3 regions of the Paenibacillus sp. UNC496MF genome follow, and region 3 is predicted to be linked to each of the others. Evidence: predicted binding sites of a transcription regulator. Region 3 holds the regulator's gene; each other region holds the start of a gene.
What was found. The regulator LexA, encoded in region 3, represses DNA repair genes until DNA is damaged. The targets are predictions, from matches to a motif close to CGAACATATGTTCG.
Positions count from the first base shown of each region.

Region 1: a site for LexA is predicted at 2,545-2,558, ahead of BMZ79_RS25730 (YhjD family protein). Genes of this name have one in related genera too.
Region 2: a site for LexA is predicted at 1,186-1,199, ahead of BMZ79_RS00030 (DNA polymerase IV). Genes of this name have one in related genera too.

Region 1 is NZ_FORE01000015.1:127,288-137,405, forward strand. Features, by position in the region: gene BMZ79_RS25710 (aldo/keto reductase) at 1-16, shown strand, start outside; gene BMZ79_RS25715 (NAD(P)H-binding protein) at 63-710, shown strand; partial or broken gene BMZ79_RS25720 (IS110 family transposase) at 1,530-2,500, opposite strand; gene BMZ79_RS25730 (YhjD family protein) at 2,790-3,227, shown strand; gene BMZ79_RS25735 (hypothetical protein) at 3,583-4,011, opposite strand; gene BMZ79_RS34440 (hypothetical protein) at 4,050-4,196, opposite strand; gene BMZ79_RS25740 (phosphotransferase enzyme family protein) at 5,005-5,970, shown strand; gene BMZ79_RS25750 (DJ-1/PfpI family protein) at 6,312-6,629, shown strand; gene BMZ79_RS25755 (GerAB/ArcD/ProY family transporter) at 6,830-7,891, opposite strand; gene BMZ79_RS25760 (Ger(x)C family spore germination protein) at 7,940-9,088, opposite strand; gene BMZ79_RS25765 (spore germination protein) at 9,126-10,118, opposite strand, start outside.
Region 2 is NZ_FORE01000004.1:971-11,088, forward strand. Features, by position in the region: gene cimA (citramalate synthase) at 1-1,038, opposite strand, end outside; gene BMZ79_RS00030 (DNA polymerase IV) at 1,232-2,518, shown strand; gene BMZ79_RS00035 (ferredoxin) at 2,591-2,827, shown strand; gene BMZ79_RS00040 (L,D-transpeptidase) at 3,168-4,595, shown strand; gene BMZ79_RS00045 (quinone-dependent dihydroorotate dehydrogenase) at 4,937-6,037, shown strand; gene BMZ79_RS00050 (GTP diphosphokinase) at 6,053-6,856, shown strand; gene BMZ79_RS34630 (DUF309 domain-containing protein) at 6,857-7,315, shown strand; gene BMZ79_RS00060 (pseudouridine synthase) at 7,501-8,274, shown strand; gene BMZ79_RS00065 (Cof-type HAD-IIB family hydrolase) at 8,323-9,123, shown strand; gene BMZ79_RS00070 (dihydroorotate dehydrogenase) at 9,256-9,351, opposite strand; gene BMZ79_RS00075 (LysE family translocator) at 9,604-10,118, shown strand, end outside.
Region 3 is NZ_FORE01000004.1:380,362-390,479, reverse strand. Features, by position in the region: gene rnz (ribonuclease Z) at 1-364, opposite strand, end outside; gene metH (methionine synthase) at 462-3,899, opposite strand; gene BMZ79_RS01730 (1,2-dihydroxy-3-keto-5-methylthiopentene dioxygenase) at 4,128-4,664, shown strand; gene BMZ79_RS01725 (HAD family hydrolase) at 4,879-5,664, opposite strand; gene BMZ79_RS01720 (hypothetical protein) at 5,689-6,210, opposite strand; gene BMZ79_RS01715 (aldo/keto reductase) at 6,280-7,266, opposite strand; gene BMZ79_RS01710 (DUF896 domain-containing protein) at 7,294-7,491, opposite strand; gene BMZ79_RS01705 (LysM peptidoglycan-binding domain-containing protein) at 7,661-8,044, opposite strand; gene lexA (transcriptional repressor LexA) at 8,236-8,856, shown strand; gene BMZ79_RS01695 (hypothetical protein) at 8,954-9,535, opposite strand; gene glnA (type I glutamate--ammonia ligase) at 9,748-10,118, opposite strand, start outside.

The DNA.
Region 1 (10,118 bases), on a different contig from region 3:
GACTGTTCGTGGATAAAGAGTACAGGCAGCACAATCATACAAAGTGAAAGGATGTTGTTGTCATGATTATCGTTACCGGAGCCAACGGGAAATTAGGGCGGGCCGTGGTTGAGCAGTTGCTTAAGCGTGTACCTGCGAATCAGATCGGTGTCAGCGTCCGCGATCCGAATCAGGCACGAGAGCTTCAGGAACGCGGAGTTCGTGTTCGTCGGGGCGATTTCGACGATGCCGAGAGTCTATATCAGGCCTTTGAGGGGGCATCGCAGGTTCTCATCGTTTCGACCGGCATCATGGGCGAGGCCGGTATCCCGCATGGTATATGGCAGCATCAAGCAGCGATTGATGCTGCCAAGAAGGCAGGGGCTAGTAGGTTGCTATACACAAGTCACATGGGCTCTTCCCCAACATCGCACTTCGCTCCCATGATTGACCACGCGGCTACCGAAGAACTGCTGAAAGCTTCAGGTATGCCTTTCACGTCGCTCCGTAATGGCTATTACGCCGCAGCGGCACCCATGTTGATCGGCGGAGCCATAAAAACAGGGGAATTGATCGCTCCTGAAGACGGCCCGGTTGCTTGGACAGTCCACTCCGACTTAGCCGAAGCTACGGCAGCGATCATAAGCGAGCAGAAATTAGATGGCATGACTCCCAATTTAACGGCATCCGAAGCCATTGACATGGAAGGGATTGCGACAATCGCTTCTTAGGGAGGACTATCCGTCGAATCGTTGTGTCGGACGAAGAGTTTCGGGACCGCATGCTGTCTCAAGGTGTACCGGAAGCTAGCGTAAATATGCGGATGGGGATGTTTCTAGCGAGCCGTCAGGGCGATTTCACGCAAGTCGATCCCACTCTAGCTCATTTGATCGGTCGACCTCCGGTGAGTATTAGAGAGGTATTGAAAGAATCGATGTCTCATCAACAAGGTTGATTGCGTTAAAAGATGCTAATAGGGAAGGCCAATTAAAGGCATAAAAGCCATTATTCCATTTTTTGATGCCCTATTATTTATTCATTAGACCTGACAAATACTTATACATGAATGAAGATAAAGAATAGAGCTATGTGGGTCAATTGAGAATAGAGGTGGCATTAGTTAACACCATTTTCACTTTTGAGCCCACTCGGATTATTAAGCTCCCTCAGTACGATTCAGTTTTCTCACGAATGCTCGCTTATTCGCAGGATTTCGCCTTTGACAGAAATGCGGAAAGATAGTTTCAGGACTACTGTTGAAGACCAGAACAACATGAAGGCATGACGATATAGAGGGGGAGGTCGCCCTCCCATATCCTTCCATATACTGCACGCATGCTCCACGCCCCCCCTGTAGGTTTTCACTCCCATGTCTCAACGGGTCTTTGCCCTCTCATTCCTTCGTTACGCCTGTCCAAGGGGTGGAGGCCGGTCTTGCTATCGGTACGGGTCAGTGCCCTTTGGTTTAATGTATCCGGTACTCCGTGCTTTCTTTTGAAATCCCGCGAATAAGCCGAAATTCGTACAACGAAACGGTTAGATAATGAATAAGCAGCTAGCTGAATGGACATCGTTTTGTGAGGATTGTAATCTTCCCGGCTTCTGGCCATACCAACGAGAACTCGAGCTAATTTACCGCATAGTTTCATAAGTGACCTCATTTTCTTCATCTTTTTCACTTGTACATTGTGCGCATGAATAGCCTTGAACTCAGGGTTGTTTGCAATTAAACTCATGGTCATCATGAAGATGAAACGTCGAAGTCGAGATCGTCCACGCTTACTAATCTTCATCTGTCCGGTCCATTTGCCCGAGCTTGCTTCTGCCAGGTTGAGACCGGCATGACGCAACAGCGCATTGCCGTGAACAAAGCGGCTTAAATCTCCGGCCTCACCAAGAATACCAGCTAATGAAATGGCACTAATCCCTTTAACCGCGAGCATGGATTTAGCAAACGGAATACGATCCAACACAGCATTAATCTCAGCCTCAACCGTTTTAAGCTGCTGGCAAGCAAGGTCGTACTCATCGAGTAACTGTTCTAAGTGAAGTTTGTATGCTTGCGTGGCTTGTTTAGAGCCAACAGAACGGCTAGCCAGGGCGATGAGAGCCCGAGCTTTTCGCTCACCAGAATGGCGTTTCATGAGTGTTTTCCAACCCTCGATGATGTCGTGAGGCTGTAGTTTACAGAGTTCTTCAGGTGTAGAAACAGACGAAGAGTGGCCAACGAACCGGTGCACATGAGGCACTTAAAGACCTGACGCGGCTCGGGGAAAACAACGTCTACCCAACGATGAATTTGGTTTTTAGCACTAACGAGCCTCGTCACGATAGAGTCGCGGTTAGAGAGATAAACACGCAGCTCTTCAAAAGCCTCAGGTGTGTTACGGACGAAAGAGTAGTAGCCGTTTTTGACCATGTCTGCAATGACGAGCGCATCTTTTTTGTCACTCTTTGAAGGGGGATTATCTCGGTTTTCCTTATTCTTTTTAACGAGATGAGGATTAACGAGAACGACTTCGGGTCTCCGGGCAGACCTTTTCCATAAAAATACCCCTTGCATGACAAACATATGTTCTGGTTATAATAAGATCATACGTTCGTATCGGAGGGGATTGCGTTGAAACTCGAAAATTATAAAGGACACACATTACAGATTGTCTACGTTGATCGGCGCGGTCGGATTACACAGCGGAATATTGAAGTAAAATCAATGGTTGACGGGCAGATCAGGGCGTATTGTTTAACGTCAAAAGGGCCACGCGTGTTCGTAATTGAAAATATACTGGCGTTTGAATTGGTGAATCGCTATGCAGGATAAATTTGCAAGAATGATCACGACTGAAGAGCGCGGTCTCGTCAGAGACAATATCATATTGCTCAAGATGCTCGAGATGATTGATTTTAACCGCAAGCAAATTGAAAATTCGACGAATCTTTTGCGGCCAATATTCCTCAAGGCAGCAGACCGGTTGCTTGATTTAGTACTTGCCGATCTAAAGAATATTCGGCTGCAGCTGCGCAAGGCAAATATCAAATGGTGGGAAGGCGAACAAAAGAATTTGGTTCTTAGCTATCACATCGTTTGTCGGGCTTTCGAGGATACCTTCGGGATGACCAGGGACGTCGCAAAGACACAGCTCTCGATTAAGTTTGGGGAGTATTTCGCACTTGTATCAGAGCCATTCAAGTCCCGTTCCTTCACAGATGTAGCAAACGTTGCTTCGAATACTGTCGAAATACCGTAGGTGTGCTGCTGTGACCCATGTGAAACCGCATCCGTTCATCAAGGGAAGCCAAGCCCAGCACGGGCATGTTTAGCAACGAATTAGCGGTTAGATCTTTGATGTCTTGATTCCATGCTTGAAACCAAACGTTCGACGCGCGAGAAAGCGGTTGACCGCAGATCGGTGCAACAGTGATTAGAAAGAAAGCCAGATTTGTTGCGCCTTCTGCACCTAATGCTGTCCTTATATAAAAAACGATCGGATGCGCTTAGAATTCAACAGCACTGGATTCCAATTGATAAATCCGCATACATCGATGAAAGCAGGGAGCAGAACTTGGTAATTCTGCTCCCAAACTATCGTCTCTGTTAATTATTCAATTGGAATATGCAACTGCATTGAAACTTTCCATTCCTATACGGGTACAGTCTACAGAGCAAAATAGAAATAATGTGTATTGCAACTCATTTGATGGTGGTAAAGGCACATTGTAATCGGATGCCTCGATTGTTACAACTTGTACGTTACTATTGTCAGCTCCTACTGGATACACGGCGTATGCAACGATTAAATCATTCACCGTTGTTCCACGAACAATGGCAATAGAGATTACTGTATCCGGAGGCAACGGAGTAGAAATTTCCACGCCAGCGATGCCAGATAGTTGTACACGTATAAACTCTCCGCCGGTTACATTGAGGTTGACACTACCTATACTTGTTGGGATTCCTCCGGTTAATGGGATTGAAATAGAAAAACCGTAACTTGCATTTTGTGAGGTGCCAATATCGAGTAATTGAGCCATCGTTTCTATCACCTCCTTTGTAACCAAGTTATGAGAGTTTAATAGTTTAAGTGAGTCTTTTGGGCCACAGGCTTGGATGCCGGCCATCTTCGGCTTGCTCCTGCTGATTTATTTCCTGCGATGTTGATCCCGACAACGAGGTGCTGGGCGGTAATCATTTTCAATGAGTTGATTTTTAACTTCATAGTAGAGCGTCCTCCTGGATGATGGGAATTTAAGGGCTATGACCCCTTGCGTACTCCCATCGTACAGAGGCGCTTTTCCTTTGCATAGACGAAAGTAATCCATCTATAGGAATGCTAACGGGCAGGTTAATTCAATGAATGGGTGAAATATATAAATGTTAGCCGCTTGCAAAGTTCGCAAGGAGTATGACCTAATTGTATTAATGGATATGAGGCGAAATATGGATCGTACTTTACCGGCTAGAATGGCGTTAACGACGAGAAAGTGGTCTAAAAATACCATAGCGGCGGTCGTCGCCATTCCGTTGGTCTCTTTACGGACGGCACAGTGACGGCAGGATAATAAATATGGCCAATACGATGTAAGCGGTCGGTGCGATATTGTGGCGGTTGCGGTTATCCCGAAGAATACGGGGAATGCATATACGATCGTTCTTGCATCCGACGGCGGCACGGTAGCGCCATTAGGTTGAAATAAGCATGACCAATGCGATGCAAATGCTTGGCGCGATATTATAGCGGTAGTTGCCGGGTGGCTTCGTACCGTCGGACTTCAATTGGATGGGACGGCGGTAGCTGCAGGCCGAAAATATGAAGCTCAATGTAATGTGGGTAGTTGGCGTGACATGGTGAGCGGCGGGTGACTGGCACACGATGGTCTTCGATCGGACCAAAGTGACGAGTGTGAGGAACAATCGGTATGGCCAATGTAATGTGAGTGACTGGTTCAGCTAAAGGGAACACTTCTTAATAAAATACATAAGAAAAATTATGAAAATCAGCAAAAATCACGCTTAGACAGGAAGGAATGAATGGGCATATGCGTCATTTACCTCGGATTTCAGAGGTACGCCTTCGATTCAATCTTAAGAAGCATTATGATGTGACTCCCGCCACACTTGAGCTTCTTCCGCTGGGACTTGATTATCGTTCTGCAGTATATCGCGTGGTTAGCGTGCAGGGAACTGCCTACCTGCTCAAAGTCACTTCAAGACCTTTATACAAACCACAATATCTGATTCCTCGATTCCTCCATAATCAGGGGATTACAGGTGTCGTTGCTCCCATTTCTACCAAGAGCGGCGCACTTTGGACCCGGATAGATAATTGGACCATCGTTGTCTATCCCTTTATTATAGGGGATTCAAGCTTCAATGGAATGTCAGCCGAGCAGTGGAAGAAGATGGGGACGATCTTAAGACGGATTCACCAGATTGCTTTGCCGCCTCAAGAATTTAAGTCGATCCGACGGGAGACCTTTGATTCGACGGTATATGTTCAAGGGATACGAGCCATTGAGGATCAACTTACGCGCTTTGAAGGCGGAAGTACGTTAGAGAATACGCTTCATGCTTCTTGGGTAGCGCATAGGTTAACGATACATGATAAGTTAACCTCATTGGAAAAGCTGGCAAGATCGCTTAAATCGCAAACACGCCCGCTTGTAATATGCCATGCGGATCTGCATCCTGCCAATTTAATCCGAAATCCCGGTGGACAAGTGTTTGTCATCGATTGGGACGAGGTGATGCTCGCTCCCAAAGAACGAGACTTTATCTTTGTCAGTCATCCGCATGATTTTTTTCAGGGGTACGGGGCCGTAGAGGTCGATGAGACGGTGCTCACCTATTACCGCTTGGAAAGAGTCCTTCAGGATCTGATCGAGTGTGCTCGAAACGTGTGTTTCAGGGACGACTTAGGGGAAGCAACCAAGGCAGACGCCATGAAGTTGTTTCAAAATATCTTGGCGGAGGAAGCAGCCGGTGAACCGTAACGTTCCTCTTGTTAGAGTGAATGAAACTTATGAAACAATGGTCAGTAGGAGTGCTCGTATTTGATCAGGTCGACGCCTTTGACTTCGTAGGTCCGTCTGAGATCCTATCAGTTGCTCGATACAGTGCTCAAGATGTTCAGAATATGATCCTTTGCTCAGCGGATGAGCAACATAAGCCATTTTTAGTCCAAACGGTATCCGAAACCGGGGGAATGGTAACGGCCAGCAACGGCCTTCGCATTATGGCCGACTACAGCATTGAGAATGCCCCCCCAATTTGATATTGCTTTGATTCCAGGGGGTTTTCAACCGGTAATCCGCAAACTGAAAGGAAATGAAGGTTGATCCAGTGGATTACCGATCAAATGAGAACTATAGAATTGATGACATCTGTCTGTACTGGTGCATTCGCTTTAGCTCAAGCGGGGCTGTTAAACGGAAAAAAAGCAACAACCAACCGAAAAGCGCTGGATATCCTTCAGAAGTATTTTCCTGAAATTACGGTAATTCAGGATCAAAAGTTAGTAGATGAGGGAAACATTATTACTGCACAAGGCCCAGATGCGGGGCTGCATTTATCATTTCATCTTATCAAGAGACTTATGGGTGAAAAAGCGGCCCGCATAGCAGCAGATACCGTAGAGTACGATGGGCTTTGAAAGTCATATGCAATAACCTTCTGAGTATCTTCAGTGATCTGTCTACATTTGCATTTCTTGCAGTATAAATCAGTGCTCCTTCAACTAAAACCAGCTAATATCCGCCATGGTTTCCTCCGAGATACGATCTGGCTGAGAAGGTCGTTCATAGTCTAAACCGACTCCCGGATTAGTCACCGAAGCAGAAGGCGTGCGTAACGTTAAGTGAAAGTTCTTTTGACTTGTTGGACTGCCCACAACAAACAAGGAATGGCCAGGTTGAAAATGAGAAAAATCCACGGTTTTATATAAAATTCATAGCTCAAATCTGAAGTGAGCAGCATACAGATGAATAATAATACAGCCATCGACCAAGTAACATTATGCCAATTTCGGATTCGGAGAAGCTGAGCCATGCCGTAGCTCGAAATAAACAAATGATAGGCGAGCTTTATCATAATGCCGAATTGTAAGAAGAACGTGATCACCAAATCGAAATTTTGGATGAAATTCAAGATCGAAATCGATTTCATGTACATAAATTGCGGATGATACATGTCTGCAGCGCTAATCGGTCCGAATACCAGAATAACTGCAACGGACATTAAGACACCCCACATAGTTCCAAAGCCGATCGCGTTCATCACACTCGATACTGCTTTATTGGTATCCTTCATAAAAGCGGCAATCATCATAATTACGGAGGTTTCACCGGCAAAACAAAATACAATTAATGCTCCCTTAACGATTGGTTCGCCTTCTTCGTAAACGGGCAATAACTGATGGAGATCCATATGGTGACTGTTAAGTAATAATGGTAAAAATGCAGCAATAAAGAGAAGAGGTCCGATTACTTGACTAGAGCGTCCGATCGTCGTTATTCCCCCAGCCAGATTAAAGTAAAGCATCAGAACAATTTCTAAAAGCATGATAACAATTGCCGGTGTTTGATAGAGAAGATTCGTTTTAATAAAGTCCACCGTTCCATGCAGCATAATCATCATGATAAAGAACCAAAAACAAATGTAAGCGAGTGCAATCGGTTTGCCCAACCATTTGCCAAGAATAAGCTGACTGTACTCCATGATCGTTTTATTAGGTTGTAATAAACTGACCTTGACCATTAGAAATGAACCAATCGCGGCGCCCCCTCCTGCCAGAAAATAAGTAATCCATATATCCTGCTTGGCTTGTTTGAGTGATGGCCCCAAGGCGAAATAGGTCAATAGGACAATCTCAGAAATAAATATCATCCAAAACAATTGCGACTTCGAAATAGTCATAAAGCGAGCAATCCTCCCTGCGCAATTTGCAATTGTGTAATCGTTATTTCAACCCTTAGGACCGGAACCAACTTGCCCGACACCTTTTATGGTCAATTTGACTTCAACAAATACGTCCATTTTTGAGAAGGTATCGCTCCAATGTTCACGTAAATGTTTCCATTGGTCTGGATGCTTCCATGCGATTTCGTTTCCAAAGCCAAATAGGTCTGTTTTGTATTGCTTCTGAATAGAACGGATCACGCGTATTACTTCTTTTTCTGTATTTTTACTCATTTCTTTTGCTACATTTTCCTTAACAGCAGGGGATAGCAAGTACAAATTCGTATTATTCTCTCGGATGAATCCGGTGCCGTCCAACTTAATGTTCATTCGGATACGATCGCCGTTCTTGCTGAACCTCAGGTTGTGTTTCAGTTGTTGTAAGTCAAGGCTAACCGTTCGATTCTCGGAAGAAACTCGCTGCGTCAGCAAAAGGTGAGAGATCTTCCCCCTCATCCATAGGGTGAGCAAAGCATCTTCTCCCTTTAGGAAATCGACCATCTTATAATCCTTATCAAATATGGCTGCTTCTTCAATGGCCATTTGGCTGTTCTTGCCGCTTGCATGAACCGAAACGACGGGAAGGACGAAGCATTTCGAGGGATTGTTCTTTTCCTTTTCTAAATCAAATAATTTTTCTGTAAATCCGACAATGCGGGATGTTCTGTTCGCAAACGTGGTAGAAAATCGTTCCATTGCATATTCACTCTTCAAGAACTGTTCGGCAGTGCTTCCCTTGACAATGAATATATATACCCTCGTGTTGCTATCCGGATTCCGTATAAGCTCGTCGAGCCATTTCATAAATCCTTGTCTGGCTACGGCTTCACTAATGAACAGGGCAACCCGATGACCCGCAAACAGCTTGCGAGACAACTGTTCCTGAATATGCATTGCAGCGTTAGTTATATTGGTCCCCGTGCTGCTAACTACGGTAAAAGGCGGCTTGCTGGAGTCGGCCCCGCCTTGTTCGGGACTGCTCGAGCGGACTACAGGTATTTGCACGCTTAATTTGAATTGTTTGTCACTCGTTAAGTCCCACCCCGAACCTAAAACGAACGAGAGCTCGTTGGGTTCCTTTAAATCCCAACAGCCGGTTAACACGAAGACGATTAATAGGAACGCAACGCTTAGCGCTGTTGTTTTAACCGACATGAAACAGTCACCTTTTTCGCATTAATTCGCCTGCATATCAGCTGTTCGAGCGGCCGATCTTCATCCATTTGGGCGCACGGATGATCATATCGAGCATCTGTTTTCCGATGCGCGGTGCAACAGGAGAGAAATAGGGGACACCGAATGATTTCATGCTTACAAGATGGATCAAGATTCCCATAATCCCTACGGCCATACCGAATAATCCCAAGGTTGCCGCCAGAATTAACATCACGAAGCGAAGAAGCCGGAAAGCAATTCCGAAGCTGTACCTGGGAATGGCATAAGAGGCGATCCCTGTAGCAGATACCACGATAACGATTGGAGCGGATATGATACCGGCTTGAACGGCTGCTTGGCCGATTACAAGAGCGCCTACAATGCTGACTAACGGGCCGATTTGACTGGGCAATCGGATTCCTGCCTCCTGCAAGCCTTCAAACACGAGCTCCATCATTATGGTTTCGATGGCTGTCGGAAAGGGTGACGATTCACGCGCTGCGGCGATGCTGCTCATCAAAGGAAAGGGAATCATTCCTTGATGATAGGTAGTCAAGGTGACATATAAGGCAGGCGCTAACAGGGATACCAAAGAAAACGTAAAGCGAATAACCCTCATGGCATTTACATAGACAAAACGTTCGTAATAATCATCCGCCGCTTGTAAACCGACCCAGAACGTCATTGGCACAACGAGAGCGCAGGGGGCGCCATCCGACATGATAGCTACTTTGCCTTCAAACAAACAGGAGGCGATGACATCCGGACGTTCGGTGTTCTGAATTTGAGGAAACGGCGAAAACGGAGCATCCTCGATATATTCTTCGATATATTCGGCCTCCAGAATGACGTTTGCTTCAATTTGGCCGATTCTGTTTTTTACTTCTTGCAAAACTGTGCTATCCACGATGCCATCTAAATAAGCGATCACGACATTCGTTCGTGTTAACTTCCCTAATTCAATCGACTCCATTTTCAATAAATGGCTGGGTATTCTTTTGCGAAGCAGCGTCATGTTGACCTGCAAGCT
Region 2 (10,118 bases), 380 kb from region 3:
GCCGAGCTCCTGCGCCTTGGAGATGATGTTGCTTTGTCCCGCGAGCTCGGAGACGAGCACCCGCTGCTTGTTGCCGACCAGCTCCGGCCGGATATGCTCGTACGTCTTGGAATCCTTCAAGATCGCGGACACGTGAATGCCGCCCTTGTGGGCGAACGCGGCGTTCCCGACGTATGGCTGGGCGACCGGCATGTGCACGTTCGCGATTTCGCTGATGTACCGCGCCGTCTGGGTCAGCGATTGAAGCTGCTCGCCGCTGACGCAGCGGTAATCCATCTTTAATTGAAGCGTCGGGATGATCGAACAGAGATTGGCGTTGCCGCACCGTTCGCCGTAGCCGTTGATGGTGCCCTGCACCTGCCGAGCGCCCGCTTGCACGGCGGCCAGCGTGTTGGCGACGGCGAGCTCGCAGTCGTTATGGGTATGGATGCCGATCGGAGCGCCGATCTCCGCGGCGACGCGGGAGACGATCGCATGAACCTCCGAAGGCAGCGTGCCGCCGTTCGTATCGCACAGGACGATCCAGTCGGCGCCCGCTTCATGGGCCTTGCGCAGCACGGCCAGCGCGTAATCCGGATTGTGCTTGTAGCCGTCGAAGAAATGCTCCGCGTCGAAAATCGCTTCTACGCCCTTCTGCTTCAGATACGCCAAAGAGTCGTAGATCATCGCCAGGTTCTCTTCGAGCGTCGTCTGCAGCGCCGTATGTACGTGAAAGTCCCACGACTTGCCGACGAGCGTGGCGGCCGGCACGCCGGATTCCACGATGCGCACCAGGCTGCTGTCCTGTTCGGCGGTGCTGTTCTTGCGCCGCGTGCTGCCGAAGGCGGTCAGCTTGGCGTTCAGCCGCAAGCCTTTCGCCCGCTGGAAGAATTCGATGTCCTTGCTGTTGCTGCCCGGATTTCCGCCTTCAATATAATGTACGCCTAACAAATCGAGCTTTTGGGCGATTTTGATTTTATCTTCTGCGGAAAGACTGATGCCCTCTCCCTGCGTACCGTCACGAAGCGTCGTGTCGAATATGGAGATCGTGTTTCCCATGAATGTAGAAGCCCCCTTCCTTTATCCCTTTAAAGCAATCATAATTTTATTATTATACCATTAGAAGAAGGGCGCGTAAACGTTCGCAGGACGAGCTTTCGGGCGGCAGGTTGACGTTCCGGCGGGACGATTGGTATGCTTGACGTACGATCATATGATCGCCTTATTCCAACCGGGAAGGATGAATGCCGCGATGACGAAGGAGCGGGATACGGCGCCTCCCAAACGCCGGGTCATTCTTCATTTGGACATGAACGCCTTTTATTGCTCCGTCCATGAAGCGGAGGAGCCGCACTTATATAAAGGAAAGGCGACGGCGGTCGCCGGCAGCGTGGAGCAGCGGCGGGGGATCATCGTGACGTCGTCGTACGCGGCGCGCGCGCAGGGCGTCAAGACGGGCATGACGGTGCGCGAAGGGCAGCGGCGCTGCCCGGATTTGATCCTGATCAAGCCCGATTTCAACTTGTACCGGACGTACTCCCGCGGCTTCATGTCGATCGCGAGGCAGTACACGCCGCTCGTGGAAGCCGTGTCGATCGACGAATGCTACCTCGACGTTACGGGTTCGTCGGCCTTCGGCGAGCCGCTGCAGATCGCGCGGGACATTCAGCAGCGGATCCGAACGGAATGGAACTTGCCCTGCTCGATCGGCGTCGCCCCGAACAAGCTGCTGGCCAAGATGGCGTCCGACATGCAGAAGCCGAACGGCTTCACCGTGCTGCGCATTCGCGACGTGCCGGAGCTGCTTTGGAGCAAGCCATGCGACACGCTCTTCGGCATCGGGCGCAAGACGGCGGACAAGCTGACGAAGCTGAACATCCGCACGATCGGGCAGCTCGCCGCGGCCGAAGAGGCGATGCTCGTCAAGCATTTCGGCGTCGTCGGCTCCTGGATGAAGGCGGCGTCGCACGGCTACGATTACGCGCCGGTCAACGCCGAGCGCGAACGGAACAAGTCGATCGGCCATACGACGACGCTGCCGAGGGACGTGACGGATCCCGAGGAGGCCCACCGCATCCTGCTCAATCTGGCGGACCAGACCGGCCGGCGGATGCGCCAACAGAAAATGATGGCGTCGACCATTCAAATCGTCATCCGGCGGCCGGACATGACGACGATCAACCGCTCGGTCACGCTGCCGGCCCCGACGGACGCCGCTTCCGACATCCACCGCGAGGCGTGCAAGCTGTTCGATAAGCATTGGAAGCGCGGAGAGCCGGCGCGCCTGCTCGGCATCACCCTTCAGAACCTGTCGCTGCAAGCGGAAACGGCCGTGCAGCTGGACTTGTTCAGCTACGGGGAACAGCCGAAAAAGGAGGCGCTGACGCGCGCGATGGACATGCTGCGGGACAAATTCGGAGAGGATGCGGTGCTCACCGCGGGCATGCTCGGGAACGATCCGTCCGCGTTAATTCGCAATAAACGAATTCGCGGGACATCCTTGCAAAGGGACGAGCATATGTTATATAGTGATGATTGAAGGTTGTATACTTGGGAAATGAAAGCACTTCCGTAAGTTTTTGAAACTTACCATTAATAGGAGGGAACCACGATGTCGAAGTTTACATGGGTTGAGAAAGATACGTGCATTGCTTGCGGAGCTTGCGGAGCAACGGCACCGGACATTTACGACTACGACGACGAAGGCTTGGCAGAGGTTATTTTCGGCAACGACGGTAACCACGGCAATACCGAAATTCCGGAAGACTTGTACGACGATCTGCAAGATGCGGCGGACGGTTGCCCGACGGACTCCATCAAAATCGCAGACACGGCTTTCAATAACTAATAGAGCGCGAACCGCGTAGAGCGGCCGGAGATCCCGTTTCCTGTTACGACAGGGGATGGGATCTTTCTCGTTTGAGGGGGAGGATAGGATCTTTATACTGAAATGATAGTGGCATTTACCGATTCTTGTACAGCTCCGCTAGAATAAACGGGAGTTTCCAATTCGCGAGGAATGGGGCGCATATGCGATGGCGGTCGCGCTCAGCGTCGTGCCGGCGAGTTGGAGACGGAATCCGACGCGAACAAGGCGCCTATTTCGGTGGAAAGAGCCGAGCGGATATTATCCGGGCGGCTCTTTTGCCGATATAGAAGCTGATGAACCCCAAGCAGGAGGGCCGCGAATGGATAACCACGACGATATGAATGACCTGAAGCGCTACGTGCAAAACCATCCTAATAACCGCATGGCCTGGTATTTGCTGGGCAAGCAATACGTGCAAGAGGGCAAGGAAGCGAAGGCGAACTACTGCTTCCTGCAGTCCGGCAGCGTCTACGACGCGTACGAGCGCAAGCAGCATCCGCTCGCGAACGAGCCGAAACAAATGATCGCGGCCTGGAACCGCAAGCGCGGCCGCCGCTTCTTGGCGCTGCGGACGGGCGGGGCGGCCGCGATTCTGCTGGCGCTGATGCTGGCGATCTCGCCGGGCGGCCCGAAGGACGAGGCCGATCCCGGGGACCCGGCCGCGGAGCCGGCGACGCTCTCCTCGGGCTTGGCGCCGGCGCCGGGTCAAGCCGCCGCGCCAGCCGGCCCGGAGGTCGTCGTCGTCAAGCCGGCCGACGGCGCCGGCGGCTTGCTCGACCAGGCGCTCGGCGCGCTGCTCGGCGGAGCCGCGCGGCCGCGCGAGGGCTTGGCCGCCGCGCTAGAGCCGGCCGGCGCTTGGCGCCTGTGGACGGGGAAGACGCGCCTGCTGGCGCAGACGGCGCGGCAGGGCCGCGGCGGCGCAGAGGTCGCGATGCTCGACGCGAGGGCGTGCGCCTGCGAGCCGGCCGACGCTTCGGCCGCGCGGGCGATCTACGCGCGCTGGAGCGCGCGGCAGGAGCAGTCCTGGACGCTCGCGAGCGCGATCGCGCATTACCGCGAGCGAACGAAGCGTTGGCCGACGTCGCTCGCCGACCTGGTCCGGCCGTATCCCGAGAATACGCTGTCGGGGACTACGAAGGAAATGAAAGCCATGTTCGAGCCGCTGCTGCGAGCAATGAAGGAGGAAGCCGCGGCGAGCGCGGATCCGGCAAACGGGGAGGCGAACGCCGCTTCAGGCGTGCCTGACGGCGGCGACGCCGCGAAGAGCGCAGCCTCTGCGGCCGGCGCTCCGGCCCCGCTGCCGGCCGGACCGCTCGCGATCGTGGTCGACAAGGACGCCCACCGGCTCGCCGTCGTGAGCGGCGACGTCATCGTCCGCAGCTATCCCGTCGGGCTCGGCGGGGCGAGGACGCCGGAAGGCGGTTTCGTCGTTCGCGAGAAGGTGCGCAGCCCGAAGGGGCGGACCCCCGGCGAGTTCGGCACCCGCGGCATGGCGCTGTCGGATACGGCATACGCGATTCACGGCACGAACGACGCGGACAGCATCGGCAAGGACGAGTCGCACGGCTGCATCCGGATGGCGCGGCAGGATATCGAGGAATTGTACGACCTCGTGCCCCTGGGGACGAGGGTCACGATAAAAAGCGGCGCCCTCCCCGCTGCCTCAGCGCCGGCCGCGGGGCGTTTCCGCCTGCAGCCGGCCGAGGACGAGACGAACCCCGCCGTGGTGTACGAGTGGCTTGATTAACCGGACCGCTTACTGGTCCACAATAAGAAGAACGGCCATGACGGCGACGATGACGACGAAGACCGATCCGATCCAGATGAGCGCTTTCTTGTTGACCTCTTCCTTTTGTTTCGTTTTCATGACGGGCGGTTTCTTTCTGGCGTGGCTCATGCGGATCAACCTTTCTCGGGAAATTAGGAATATGCCCTTATTGTAATCGTTTTCCGGCGCCGAAACAACCGCTTCGCGCGGCGCGAAAGGCGCTGCGGCAGGGCGCTAAGCGGGCGTTACTCTTTCTTTTTCGCCCCCGACTTGATAAACTGTTCGATAGAGCTTAAGACGCAGAACGGAGTGACTTCGACTTGTTGTACACGAAAATTGCAAAGCCTTATTTCTTCCGCATGGACGCCGAGAAAGCCCATCACATGGTGATCGACGGGCTGCATACGGCGCGGCGGGTGCCCGGCGTTCCCGCGGTGATGCGCGCCATGTACGGGGTAGCCGAAGCGAAGGAGCTGGAGACGAGCCTGTTCGGGCTGCGCTTCCCGCATCCGGTCGGCCTCGCGGCGGGACTGGACAAGAACGCGAAGGCCGTCGACATGTTCGCCAACATCGGCTTCGGATTCGCGGAGGTCGGCACGGTGACCCCGAAGGGACAAGCCGGCAACGAGCAGCCGCGGCTGTTCCGCCTGCCGAGCGACGAAGCGCTCGTCAACCGGATGGGCTTCAACAACGACGGCGCCGCCGCGATGGCGGAGCGGCTCGGCCGGTTGGGCCGGCACCGCATTCCGATCGCCGTCAACATCGGCAAGAACAAAACGACGCCGAACGAGCTCGCCCACGAGGATTACCGGGCCTGCTTGCGGCAGCTTTATACATACGGCGACTTTTTCGTCGTCAACATCAGCTCGCCGAACACGCCGGACCTGCGGGCGCTTCAGCACGGGGACGAGCTCAAGCTGCTCTTGTCGGCGGTCATGGAAGAGAGCGGCGCGCAGGCGGCGAAGAGCATGGCGGCTAGAAAGCCGGTGCTGGTCAAGATCGCGCCGGACATGACCGCGGAGCAGCTCGGGTATACCGTGGAGACGATCGTCGCGAGCGGCGTGGACGGCATCATCGCCACCAACACGACGATCGGCCGCGACGGTCTTCGCCATCCGAACGCCAAAGAAACCGGCGGCCTGAGCGGCAAGCCCCTTCGCGAGCGTTCGACGGAAATCGTGCGCGAGGCGTACCGGCTGACGGGCGGACGGCTGCCCATTATTGGCTCCGGCGGCATCTTTACGGCATCGGATGCATACGATAAAATTCGCGCGGGTGCAAGTCTTGTAGAAATTTATACGGCGCTCATCTACAGAGGGCCGGAGCTGCTCCGCGAACTGACGGAAGGACTCAAGGCATTATTGAAGAAAGACGGTTATACATCGATCGTGGAGGCCATTGGAGCAGATCATCGGTCTTAGACAGGAGGCGGCCGGATGGACGGAAGAGACTGGGGACTATTTTTGCAGCCATATGAGCAGGCAGTGGAAGAATTGAAGGTCAAATTGAAGACGCTCCGGACCGAACTGAAGAATCGGGAAGCGTACGCGCCGATCGAGTTCGTTACGGGGCGGGTCAAGAAGATTTCGAGCATTTTGGAGAAGGCCAAGCGGCTGTCGGTGCCGATGGAAAAGATCGATACCGGCATCGAGGACATCGCGGGCATCCGCATCATGTGCCAATTCGTCGACGACATTCACCGGGTCGCGGCGCTTATTCGTTCGCGCAAGGATCTGAAGCTGGTTTATGAGAAGGACTATATTACGAATTTCAAGGACAGCGGGTACCGCAGCTATCATATGATCGTCGAATATCCCGTTCAGACGGCCATCGGGCTCAAAAACGTGCTGGCGGAAATTCAAATCCGGACGCTGGCGATGAATTTTTGGGCGACGATCGAGCACTCGCTGAACTATAAGTATAAAGAAAGCCTGCCGGAGGACGTGCGCGACCGGCTGAAGAAAGCGGCGGAGGCGGCTTCGCAGCTCGATACCGAGATGTCGAGCATCCGCAACGAGATCTTGGACGCGCAGCGGGATTTCGAAGAGAAATCCAACATGTACTCGAGCGTGCTGAGCGACATTCAGGAGCTGTACTTCTTTCGGCGCGTCCGCGAGGCGGTTCAGTTCCAGCTGAAGTTCAACGAAGTGTGGGAGAAGGAAGACGCGTTCGCGATCCGCATGCTGTCCGACGAGATCAAGTCGGCGATCCAGCGCGCGAAGAAGGGCGGGTCGAACTGAATGGCTTCGGCGCCATCGTACGACGAGAAATTCGTCCGGTTCGTCGTGCTGTTCAACGTCGACGAGGATTACTTCGAATGCCACGAAGTCATGGAAGAGCTGTGGCTCGAGGAAGGCCGGAGCACGCTGTACCAAGGGCTGCTGCAAGCCGCGGTGGGTCTCCATCATTGGCGCAACGACAACTTCTCCGGGGCGGCGAAGCTGTTCGCCCAAGCGGAGAGCAAGCTCGCGGCTTATCCGGACGAGACGTCGGGCCTCGACCTGGGGCGGCTGCGCGCCGACATCGCGGTCAGCCTGGCGATGCTGAGGCCGTACGTGGAAGGCGCCGCCGGTACGGCTGCGGCGGTACCGCCGGCATTCCGGCCGTTCCGCCTGGGCGTGACGGACGGGGCGCTTCGGACGCTGGCGGACGCGCTCGCCGCGCTGCCGCCTTCGGAACGGCTCGGCCGCGACGAGTAGCGGGCAGCCGCCGGGTCCGGGCGGGACCGCGACGGCCGCCGATGGATTCGGAACCCCGCGACGGGACCGGATGCGTCGGCGGTTTTTTGTCATCGGGGACGCGCGTGAGCATCTCGCCGCAGAGGCCCGAAGGGTTGGTCTGGCCGCGGCTTTAAGGTACAATGAACGAGGGAGTTGAACGACGGATGGCGAAACGGATGCGGCTGGACAAGCTGCTGGCGAATATGGGCTTCGGCACGCGCAGCGAAGTGAAACGCGCGGTGAAGCAGGGCCGCGTGACGGTGGACGGCAAGACGGCGAAGGACTTCGGCATGACGCTGGATCCGGAGGCGGCGGACGTTAAGTTCGACGGCGAGGCGGTCGTGTACCGCGAGACGATCTACGTCATGCTGAACAAGCCGCAGGGGGTCGTCTCGGCGACGGAAGACGCGCGGGACCGCACGGTGATCGATTTGCTCGATCCCGATGACCGGATCCTGCAGCCGTTCCCGGTCGGCCGGCTCGACAAGGACACGGAGGGGCTGCTGCTGCTGACGAACGACGGCAAGCTGGCGCACGAGCTGCTGTCGCCGCGCAAGCATGTCCCGAAGACGTACGAGGCGATCGTGCGCGGCGACGTGGATGCCGACGATCAAGCGGCGTTCAAGCGCGGCGTGACGCTCGACGACGGCTACGAGACGAAGCCCGCCGAATTGACGATCGGGGACAAGGAATCGCGGCCGGACGGGATTCACAGCCGAATCCGGCTCACGATCCGCGAAGGCAAGTTTCATCAAGTGAAACGGATGTTCGAAGCGGTCGGCAAGCAGGTCGTCTACTTGAAGCGGGTCTCCATGGGACCGCTCCGGCTGGACGAGTCCTTGAAGCTCGGCGAATACCGCCCTCTTACGGAGGCGGAGCTGGACGAACTCTTGACCGCGCACGCCGGAGCCGGCCGCAACGCGCAACTATATAGATAACCCTTAGAGAGTTAGAGACCAACCAGGAGACGGGAGAGACTTACTGCCATGGGGAACATCAACTTTGATTTGATCGCGCTCGACATCGACGGAACGCTGCTCAACGACAGCCACATCCTGACCGCGGCCGTGCGGGGCGCCGTGCGCGAAGCGCATCGGCGCGGGGCCGAAATCGTGCTCTGCACGGGAAGAGGGCCGGTCAACGCGATGCCCGTTCTGGAGGAGTTGGGCCTCGCGGGCACGATGATCACGCATAACGGCGCCGCCACGGTCGACTCGGCCAGCCGCCGCGTGCTGCACCAATTCAGCATCGATCCCGCGGAGGTGGCGCGTTTCCGGGAATACTGCCTGCAGGGCAAGCTGCATTTCGACCTGAACACGCCGTTCGAAATGTGGATCGAGGACTTGACGCCGGACGCGGAGAAGATGTACGGCCTTTACGGCGCACGTCCCGTCCTGCGCGATCCGAACGCCCCGCTGCCGGAAGGGCTCGTCAAGTTTACGCTGTTCGGCGCCATCGCGCGGCTCGATGCCGTCGAGGCGGAGTGGAACGCGTGGACGCACGGGCTGCAGCATATCCGCAGCGGCGATTATTTCATCGACGTGCAGCATAAGGACGCGAGCAAGGGCCATGCCTTGCGGCAGCTCGCGAGCTTGAGAGGGATCGACCAGAGCCGCGTCATGGCGATCGGCAACTATTTCAACGACGTGGGCATGTTGACGTTCGCGGGCATGGGCGTGGCGGTCGCCAACTCGCCGGAAGCGGTCAAGGCGGCGGCGAACGCGCAGACCCGGTCAAACGAAGAAGACGGCGTTGCGCACGCGCTGCGCGAATTCGCGCTCGCTTGAGCCCGCGGGACGCGCGTCCCGCAAGGCGCCGCGCGCGGAATCGCGGTCCGGTCGCCGGGCCGCGGCAACATGAAAAACCGTCGAAGGAAACCCTCGACGGTTTTATCATTATCGGCTAGAGCATCGTGTGAGTTAGACCAGAACTCCGCGGGATACGATGACCAGCAGAATGAACAGTACCAGAATCACGCCAACGAAACTTCCTCCGAATCCCAATGCACCGGACATGCGAATGCCTCCCTTGAAAGGTATTTCCGGCGCCGGCTTCATATATGTCGTGTTGTTCTCGGCACCCGGTATACTGTATTGTATGAAAAAAGGTAAAAGCGGATTGGACATCCGCCCGCGTCGCGGAGAATTGGGCATTCGCTCCCGGCGAAACGACCCGGGAACGGGATGTCCGCACGCGAGGCAAGTATGGGGGAAATCCGGCCCGGCGGCGCATGCCCGCGCAACGGCCGAGAAGCGGGGATTCGATAGATGATAATCGCAGCGAAAGGCATGCTGATCGGCTTATCGATCGCGGCTCCCGTAGGGCCGATCGGCCTCTTATGCATGAAGCGCGCCTTGAACCAGGGCCGGCGCTACGGGCTGGCGTCCGGGCTGGGCGCGGCGACGGCCGACGGACTTTACGGGCTCGCTGCCGCGTTCGGCTTCGACGCGGCGACGGCATGGCTGCTCGCCGCGCAGGACGCCGTGTCGGCCGTCGGCGGCTTGTTTCTTTGTTACCTCGGCTGGCGAACGTTCCGTTCCGGCGCGGACGACGGCGGGGCAGCGGCAAGGAGCGGCAGTCTGGCCGGCGCCTATTGGACGACGTTCGCGCTGACGATCGCGAACCCGGCGACGATCCTGTCGTTTTTGGGCATTTTCGCCGGGCTCAACGTCGTGGATGCTTCCGCCTTCCGGCTGCTGACGCTCGTGGGCGGCATCTTCGCGGGTTCGGCGTTCTGGTGGCTCGGGCTCAGCCTGACCGTCGGTGCCTTACGCCGGACGCT
Region 3 (10,118 bases):
CGGCGATTTCGACGACGTTCAGCTCGTAGCCGAGATGCACGCCCGTCAGCTCGAAGACGGTATCCAGGTAACGCTTCAGCCCCGGCGGACCGAAGATATCCAGCTTCGCGGCCCCTTCGAAATAGCTTCGGCTGCTCAGCAGGCCGGGCAGGCCGTACAGATGGTCGCCGTGAAGATGCGTCATGAAAATGCGTTCCAATTTGTTCAGCTTGAACCGGCTGCCGAGCATCCGGTGCTGCGTGCCCTCGCCCGCGTCGAACAGCCAAAAGCCGCACTGCGGCTCGGGGAGCGACAGCGCGATCGACGTCACGTTGCGCGTTCTTGTCGGCCTGCCGGCGCTAGTGCCTAGAAACGTTAGCTGCAAGCGGTTCCCTCCAATTCGTCTGCAATCCCGATCCTTATAACAATACCCTCCGAAGGGCAAGGTTCATACCTTGCTCCGGAGGGTAGGCCGATGTCGGCTATGCTTTCTCGACGTTGAAATACTGCGCTTCCGGATGCGCGAACACCATGGCGGAAACCGATGCTTCCGGCTCCATCATGAAGCCCTCCGTCAATTGGACCCCGATGTCCTCCGGCTGCATGAGCTCGAAGAGCGGTCCCTGGTCTTCCAGGTTCGGACACGCCGGGTACCCGAACGAGACCCGGATGCCCTGATACCGCGCCCCGTGGCGCTGCTTCATGGTCATCTCCGGCGGATCCGGGAAGCCCCACGTATCGCGCATCATATGGTGCACGCGTTCGGCGAGCGCCTCGGCGACCTCGAGCGCTACCGCCTGCAGGGCGTGGGAACGCAGGTAGTCGCCGTTGTCCTTCAGCTCGCTTGCCTTCTCCCGCACGCCTTCGCCCGCCGTCACGACGAGGAAGCCGACGTAATCCATGACGCCGCTCTCCACGGACTTCAAGAAATCCGCGAGGCACAAGTACGGCTCTACGTGCTGCCGCGGGAACGTGAACCGCTTGATCTCGACGCCCGGCTGCCGCGGGTCGTAGATGATGATGTCGTTGCCCGAGGACTGCGCGGGGAAGAACCGGTACATGCCGTGCGCCTGCAGCTGGCCCTTTGCCGCTTCGTCCAGCAGGCCGTCCACCGTCGCCTTCAGGCTGACCGCCTTCTCGTTGCCTTCCTTCAGCAGCGCGTCGACGCTGCCCTTCAGCCCCAAGTGATGGCCGAGCAGCATCTGCATGTTGACGTACGGGACGATGTGCGGAATCGGCACGTTCCGCAGGACGTGGCGGTCCGTATCCGGCGGGATGTACACCGGCGCGTCCGGCGAGATGTTGGAGCGGACGGCGCGGGTCAGCTCCGGCAGCGGCTTCTTCTCCGCCTCGTCCAAAGCGCCGGACGCCTTGAACGCCGCCATTTCTTCCTCGTACGCGAGGCGATGCGCCGGATCCATCAGCTTGTTGGCGATATCGAGGCCGTCCATCGCGTCCTTCGCGTACAGGACGAGACCGTCGTATTCCGGGCCGATCCGCGTCTTCGTGAACTTCCGCGTCAGCGCGGCGCCGCCGACCAGGATCGGCGCGTCGATGCCGGCGTTGCGCAAATCCTGCGCCGTCACGACCATCTGCTGCGCCGATTTGACGAGCAGGCCGGAGAGGCCGATCGCGTCGACCGGCTCGCTGCGGTACGCTTCGATGAGCTGCTCGGGCGGTACTTTGATGCCGAGATTGATGATCTTGTAGCCGTTGTTCGAGAGGATGATCTCGACCAGGTTCTTGCCGATGTCATGCACGTCGCCCTTGACGGTCGCGAGCATGATCTTGCCTTTGACCGCGGACTCCGACTTCTCCATATGCGGTTCGAGGTACGTGACGGATGCCTTCATGACTTCGGCGCTCTGGAGCACCTCCGCGACGATCAGCTCGTTGTTGTTGAACAGCCGGCCGACCTCTTCCATCCCCTTCATGAGCGGACCGTTGATGATGTCGAGCGGCGGGTACTTGCCAAGCGCTTCGTCTAGATCCGGATAAAGCCCTTCCTTCGTGCCTTCCACGACGTACGCGCCGAGCCGTTCCTCCAGCGTCAGCGTGGACACCTTCTCCTTCTTCTCGACCTTCTTCTCGCGGAACGCGGCGACGAACGCGGCGAGCGTCTCGTCGTTCGTGTTGTAGATCAGGTCCTCCGCCAAGCGCCGCTCTTCTTCCGGAATGGATGCGTACCGTTCCAGCTTCTCCGTGTTCACGATCGCGTAGTCGAGGCCGGCTTTCGTCGTATGGTAGAGATAGACCGAGTTCAGCACTTCGCGGCCGGCGTCCGGCAAGCCGAACGAAATATTGCTGAGGCCGAGAATCGTCTTCGCGCGCGGGTACTTCGCCTTGATCATCTTGATCCCCTCGATCGTCTCCACGGCGGAGCCGATGTACTGCGGATCGCCCGAGCCGACCGGGAACATGTTCGGGTCGAAAATGATGTCCTCCGGCTGCATGCCGTACTTCTCCGTCAACAGCTCGTACGCGCGCGTCGCCACTTCCATCTTCGCTTCGCGCGAGACCGCCTGGCCGCGCTCGTCGATCAGAATGCAGACGACCGCCGCCCCGTAACGGTGGATGAGCGGCAGGATCTTCTCGAACTTCGACTCGCCGTCCTCCAGGTTGATGGAGTTGATGATCGCTTTGCCCTGCGAATATTTGAGTCCGAGCTCGATGATGTGATCGTACGTCGAATCGAGCATGAGCGGGACCTTGATTTTTTTGACGACTTCCGGCAGGAACCGCTTGACGGCGTAAGACTCGTCGATGTCCGTGTCCTGCAGGTTGATATCGATGACGTGCGCGCCGCCCTTGACCTGCGAGCGGGCGATTTCCGACGCCTCGTCGAATTTCTCTTCTTTAATGAGGCGTTTGAATTTCCGCGAGCCGGAAATGTTCGTCCGTTCCCCGATCATGATCGGGCGGTTGTCTTCCTCGATGAACACCGTCTCGATTCCGGATACGGCCGGCGGATGGTCGCCGTACTCCCTGCGCGGCGCGTAGTTCGCGAGCGTCTCGGCCAGCGCCTTGATATGCGCCGGGGTCGTGCCGCAGCAGCCGCCGGCGATGTTCAGCCAGCCGTTCTCGGCGAAATCGGCGATCTTCTTCGCGAGCGAAGCCGGCGACTCGTGATAGTTGCCGTTCTCGTCCGGCAAGCCCGCGTTCGGGTAGCAGCTGACCGCGGTGCGCGCGATGCCCGCGAGCGAGCGGATATGGTCGCGCATGAATTCCGGGCCGGTGGCGCAGTTGAGCCCGATCGAGACCGGGTTCATGTGCTCGAGCGAGATGTAGAACGACTCGATGTTCTGCCCGGCGAGCGTCGTGCCCATCGGCTCGATGGTGCCCGAGATCATGAGCGGCAGCGTCTTGCCGGCCGCTTCGTAGGCGCGCTGGATGCCGATCGTGCCGGCTTTGACGTTGAGCGTATCTTGCGACGTCTCCAGCAGCATCGCGTCCACGCCGCCTTCGATGAGCGCGATCGCCTGCTCGTAGTAGCTGTCGACGAGCTCGTCGAACGTCACGCCGCCGGTGACGGAGAGCGTCTTCGTCGTCGGCCCGAGCGCGCCCGCCACGAACCGCGGCTTGTCCGGCGTGGAATGCTTATCCGCCGCTTCGCGCGCCAGCTTCGCCGCCGCCAGATTGATTTCCCTCGCCTTCTCCGGAATGTCGTATTCCGCGAGCACGACGCTCGTCGCGCCGAACGTGTTCGTCTCGAGAATATCCGCGCCCGCGGCCAAATATTCCTCGTGAATGTCGCGGATGACGTCCGGACGGGTCAGCACGAGCATCTCGTTGCAGCCCTCCAGCTCGTCGCCGCCGAAGTCGGCGGGACCGAGGTCGCGCTGCTGAATCATGGTCCCCATGGCGCCGTCCAAGATGAGAATGCGCTTCCCTAGCTCTTCTTTGATTGTCGGTTTCGTCATTGGTGCACTTCCCTTCCGAAGCTGCCGCTCGCCGCCGAACCATGGTTCAACTTGGTCAAGGTCCAGCTCAAAAATCATTTCCCTATACTCTACCAGAATTCGTCCCCGGTGAAAAGGCATGTTCACCCGCGTTCGAAAGCTTCCGCGCGCCGGTCGACAGGTCCCGGAATATGCTCTATACTTATTCGTATCGGAATAACGATCTTATTGAAGGAAGCAGGGATACGCATGGCTGAAATCCGTATTCGCAGCACGAACGAACGCATTACCGGCGAAGCGAACGTCCGGGCGTTTTTGGACAAACAGGAAGTGTTGTACGAGCATTGGGACGCTTCCAAGCTCCCGGCCGAGCTGCAGGACAAATTCGTCCTCAGCGACGAAGAGAAAGCGACGATTCTGTCGACGTTCGACGGCGAGATCCGCGACCTTGCCGCCCGCCGCGGGTATCAGATCTGGGACGTTATCTCCCTGTCCGACGCCACTCCGAACATCGAAGAGCTGCTGAAGAAGTTCGAGCAGATTCATACGCACACCGAAGACGAAATCCGCGGCATCGTGTCCGGACGCGGCATCTTCATCATTAAGGGCGACGAGGAAACGGGCTACTTCGACGTCGAGCTCGAAGCCGGCGACGTCATCTCCGTGCCGGAGAACAAGAACCACTTCTTCACGCTGATGGACAACCGCCAAATCATCGCCGTCCGCCTGTTCATCGAGAAAGACGGCTGGATCGCGCACAACGTCGAAGACTCGGCGTTCGCGTAAGCGCCAAGGATCCCGGGCACGAGCGTTAGGACAAAACAGCAATGCAAAAGAGACCTGTCCGCGGACAGGTCTCTTTTTATTGGCCGCTCTATCATCCCGTCGGTTTCATTCCGTTGGTTGCTTTCCATTGGTTGCTTTCCATTGGTTGCTTTCTGTCGGACTCTTCTTGTTGGAACAAGCGTCCGGCTAAGTACGGCCGGATAGCCCCGAACCGCTAGACCAGCAGCGGCAGCAGTTCCGCGAGATGCTTGATTTCGTGCGTAGGGATGATGTCGTCCGTGCGCGTCGCGCCGTGGCGGTTGACCCACACCGAGGTCATGCCGATCGTGTTCGCGCCGAGAATGTCGGTCGTCAGCTTGTCGCCGACCATGATGCCGTGCTCCGGCTCGATGCCGAGGCGCTCCAGCGCATGCCGGAAAATGTCCGCGGACGGCTTGCCCCTGCCGAATTCGCCCGAAATGACGATATGGTCGAAGTACGAAACGATGTCGGGCACGCCGGCGAGCTTCTCGCGCTGCAAGTCCGGAGAACCGTTCGTCAGCAGCAGCAGCTTGTACTTCCCCTTCAGCTCGTCCAGCACGGCGAACGTCTCGTCGTACACGTACGGCCGCTTGCGCCGCTCCGCCGGGAACTGTTCCGCCAGCTCCGCGCCGAGCGCTTCGTCGTTCACGCCGAGCGCCTTCAGGCCGCGGGTCCACGCGTCCTTGCGGTACCCGGGCGCAAGCGCCCGAAGCTTGCGGAACTCTTCCTGTTCGCCTTCCAGGAAATTCGCCCACAACCCTTCGAACGGATTGATGCCGATCATTTTCGTAAACGGAAACGTCTCATACGATTCATAGAGCGCGCGCGCCTCGCGGCGAACGGCCTCCTCCAATGCTTTGGCGTCGACGCCCGTAAGGGCGGCCGCCGCCTCGCAGGTCGCGTCGAACGCTTCCTGCACGCTGCGGTCGTCCCATAGGAGCGTATCGTCCAAATCGAACAAAACTGCTTGTTTGGCCATGGTTCCAGTCGCACTCCACTCTCGTTATTTTTCGGTATACGGAATTCCGTTCTGTTCCGCGAAGGCTTTCAGGCGCGCCGCCATTTGCTCCGTCGGATAGCGGTTCATGACGCGGGAGAACACCCAATTGCCGCCCTTGTGCTGCTCGATGACGACGTAACCCTTCTGCGCGTTGATTCCCTTGATGTTGCTGACGTAGATGTTGCGGTCCCCCGCGAACCGGCGGGAACGGACGAAGTCGCGGCCGATCGCCAAGTACGGCCGGCGCAGGACGAACAAGCCCGCGAGCAGCACGTAACACGCGATCGTCACCCAAAACATCGTATCGCCCTGCTTGAACGCGTCGGACGTGACCGTCACGATCACGTAGAACAGAATGAAGAGCAGCAGGAACGCCGGCATTAAATAGCTGCGCCCCTTGAAGGTCTCCACCCCGGCCGCGCCGCCGGACTTGGCGGACATTAACGGGGCTTCTCCGCGCTTTTTGCGCTGTTTGTTGATGAGTTCCTGGTTTTTTTGCACTTTACGCTGCCACGATCTGGACACGAATGAACCCCCTCAAAATGATGCAAACCTTTCTCTCGTTCGCTTGCCCCTTCTTATGTAAGCGCGCGATCAGAACGGACGGGCGAATTTGGCGATGAACCGGTTCGGATACTCGCTCGGAAGCGCGCTCGCTTCGTCGAGGGCGTTCCAAATCCCGTCCGGCATCGTCCACCCGGCCGCGCCCATATTCTCTTCGTACTGCGCGAGCGTGCTCGCCCCGAAGATCGGCGACGTGATGCCTTCGCGCCGAAGCAGCCAGGCCAGCGCGACCTGAGCCGGCGTCTTGTCCAATTCCTTCGCGGCGGACCGGACCGCCTCGAGCACGGCGAAGTTTTTGTCGGACGCGCGCAGCGCCCACGAACTCTCGCCCTGCTTGGACGTCAGGCGTCCGCTGGCCGGTTCCTCGCGGGTGTAGCGCCCCGTCAGGAACCCGCCGCCGAGCGGCGCCCACGGAATGACGCCGACGTTCTCCTCCAGGCAGAGAGACATCATCTCGCGGTCCATCTCGCGGCTCACGAGGCTGTACTGCGGCTGAATCGACACGAAACGGGCGTAACGCTCGCGGTCGCTGACGGCCAGCGATTTCATCAGCTGCCAAGCGAAGAAATTCGAGCAGCCGATGTACCGGACTTTCCCCGCCGTGATCAGGTCGTCGAGCGCGCGGAGGGTCTCTTCGATCGGCGTCGCGTGATCCCAGACATGCACCTGGTAAAGGTCGATGTAATCGGTATCCAGCCGCTTCAGGCTCGCTTCCGCCGCGTCCATGATATGCTTGCGCGAGACGCCTCCGCTGTTCGGATGCGCGCCGGTCATGAACCTGACCTTCGTCGCCAGCACCGTTTCCGAGCGCCGGCCCTTGATCGCTTTGCCGACGATCTCCTCCGACTTGCCCTGCACGTACACGTTGGCGGTATCCAGAAAATTGCCGCCCCTGTCCAGGAAATCATGGACCATCGCGACGGAATCCGCTTCGCTCGTCGTGTTGCCGAACGTCATCGTGCCCAGACAGAGTTCCGACACCGCAAGACCGCTGCGGCCCAAAAGCCGATATCGCATTCGGTTTCCCCTCCTCGAATGAATCGTTTAATGCTTGATGGAACCGTCGCCGTTTTCTTCGTCTTCCGCCCACTTGATCGTGTCCAGCTGGTTGCGGAAATTGCGTTTGAAGTTGTCGAGGTAGATGCGGCGCAGCTCGTCGCGTTCCGCAAGCTCCTCCGCCGTCAATCCCACCGTTTTATTTTTCCGGGAAAGCTCGTTGATGCGAGCGATGATTTTCTCCATGTAGGTCTACTCCTCTCGTCCTTCGGCCAATATCCCATCCTTTACTTTGACATTTTCTAACGGCCATTGTCAAGGCAAGGCGGCCTTGCGCGCAGAGCCGGACAAGCTTCGGACAAGAGAAAAGACCGAACGCATGCGTTCGGTCTTCTTCGTCTGGTTAGGCTAGGCGTTACTCCCGGCCGTCCGCAGGCACAATGAGCGTCTGGCCCGCCCGCAAGGAAGAGGAGCTTAAGTTGTTCCGCTTCTGCAAATCGTAGACCGTCCGGCGAATATCTTCGCCTTCCTTGCGCACGCTGCTCGCGATGTCCCACAGCGTATCGCCGGCTCCGACGACGATGGTTTGTTCGCCCGCGGAAGGTACGGCGGGGAGGTCGCTGTCCGCATGACCCTTCACGATCGTGAGTCCGACGAACAGCAAGACGAAAAACAGCGAGGCGGCGGCAAGACGAAGCAGCAGCCGTTCGATAGCGCGATCCTTACGGGACGCGTTCGCTTTGCGAACGGCGGGTTTCTTATCGGTATAAGCAGTCGAGTATGTCGAGATTGTTTGCATGATCATCAGCACCCCAAACGTTTGTTCTGTTCTTATGCACTCAGCTTAACACGAACATCCGTTTGGCGTCAATGGTTTTTAGAACATTTGTTCGCAGTCCGATGCGAACTTGTGTTTCTCGAACTTATGTTTGTACGAACTCCGGTTCTGTGCTATAATTTTACACAAATGAACCTTATGGAGTGATTCCGGTGTCGAAACTTTCAACCCGCCAGCAGGCGATCCTAGAATTCATCAAGACGGAAGTCCGGGAGAAAGGCTATCCCCCTTCCGTGCGCGAGATCGGCGAAGCGGTCGGACTTGCTTCCAGCTCGACCGTTCACGGCCACTTGGACCGGCTGGAGAAGAAAGGCCTGATCCGGCGCGACCCTACGAAGCCTCGCGCGATCGAGATTCTGGACGGCGAGGGCAACGAAATTCCGTTTCCGCTCGCGATCGCCAAAGTGCCGGTCGTCGGTAAAGTCACCGCCGGCGTGCCGATCACCGCGACGGAGAACATCGAGGATTACTTCCCGCTGCCGGCCGACAAAGTCGGCGACGATACCGTATTCATTCTGAACGTTATCGGCGAGAGCATGATCGAGGCGGGCATTCACGACGGCGACTACGTCATCGTCCGCCAGCAGCAGAACGCGAACAACGGCGATATCGTCGTCGCCATGACGGAAGAAGACGAAGCGACGGTCAAAACCTTCTACAAAGAAAAGGATCACATTCGCCTGCAGCCCGAGAACGCCACGATGGAACCGATTCGGCTCCGCAACGTCAGCATCCTCGGCAAGGTCATCGGACTCTTCCGCGACATCCATTAATTCGTACGAGCAAGGGGCAGCCCCCGCTTTCACAAGCGCCGGTGGCTGCCCCTTTTTTTTGCGTTGCTTCTGCTTCGGGATTCGCGGCGGCTGTCATCTAACCTCCGATTTCCCGGAACAATAGGTTGCGATACGTGAATTTGCTGCTGCGGTATTTGAAGTTCAACTGAACGCCGGAGAAGCGGATCCGGACCGACTTAAGCGCCGCGGTCGTCACCTTCCGTCGAACGAGGCAGCGAACCGTCGCCGGCCGATTGCCGTTGATCGCCGCCGCGACGGCGGACGCATAAGCCTTCGAGCGGGCAAGCGCCCGGTAGAACGGCAGCACGGCACGCGCGATCGCTTGGTGGATCGGCGTCGAGAACGTGAATTGCGTCGAACCCGGCGGGATCGTCGTGCCGTTGGTATACTGGACGATCGGATCCGGAAACCCGAAATCGACGAAATACCCGATCGCGTTCGTCGAGAACCCGTCCCGTTTCGTGAACGTCGTCACCGACTTAAACAACCGAAGCAGCGTGTCGAGATCGCCCTGCCTCACCGCCTTCGACCATCGCAGCGCGAAGAGGCGGCTCGTCGCGATTTTCGTATAGAAGGGAACCATGACGGCGGCCACGCGGGAGAGCGTCGAGCCGCTCAGCTTAAACGCCCCGCCGTTCGTCTTCGTATTCCCGGCCATCGGTGCCACACCCTTTCGTCGTACTCGGATAAGGCATACTATGCGGCCGCGAACGTACAAGTGCGGATCGGCCGCGTTCGGACCTTCCTGCTGCCGAGTCGTCGTGCACCGATCGCCTAATGCTTCCTCCCCCTTCTCCGTCATGCCCCGAACGACAAAAAACCCCTCGGCGCCATAGGCGCCAAGGGGTTCGCAGCTGCTTCGAGAGAAGCTTAATACAGCGACAGGTACTGGTCTCTTTCCCACTCGTGGACTTGCGTGCGGTACATGTCCCACTCGATTTCTTTCAGCTCGTAGAAGTGCGCCAGCGCGTGGTCGCCCAGCGCGTCGATGATGACTTCGCTGCGGAGCAGCTCCGTCAACGCTTCCTTCAGGTCGTCCGGCAAGCTCGGAATGCCTTCGTCGATCCGTTCTTCGTCGGTCATGACGTAGATGTTGCGGTCCGTCGGAGCGGGCAGCGGCAACTTGTTGCGGATGCCGTCGAGGCCGGCTTTCAGCATGACGGCGAGCGCGAGATACGGATTGGCCGCCGGGTCCGGGTTGCGCACTTCGATGCGCGTGCTGATGCCGCGGGAAGCCGGGA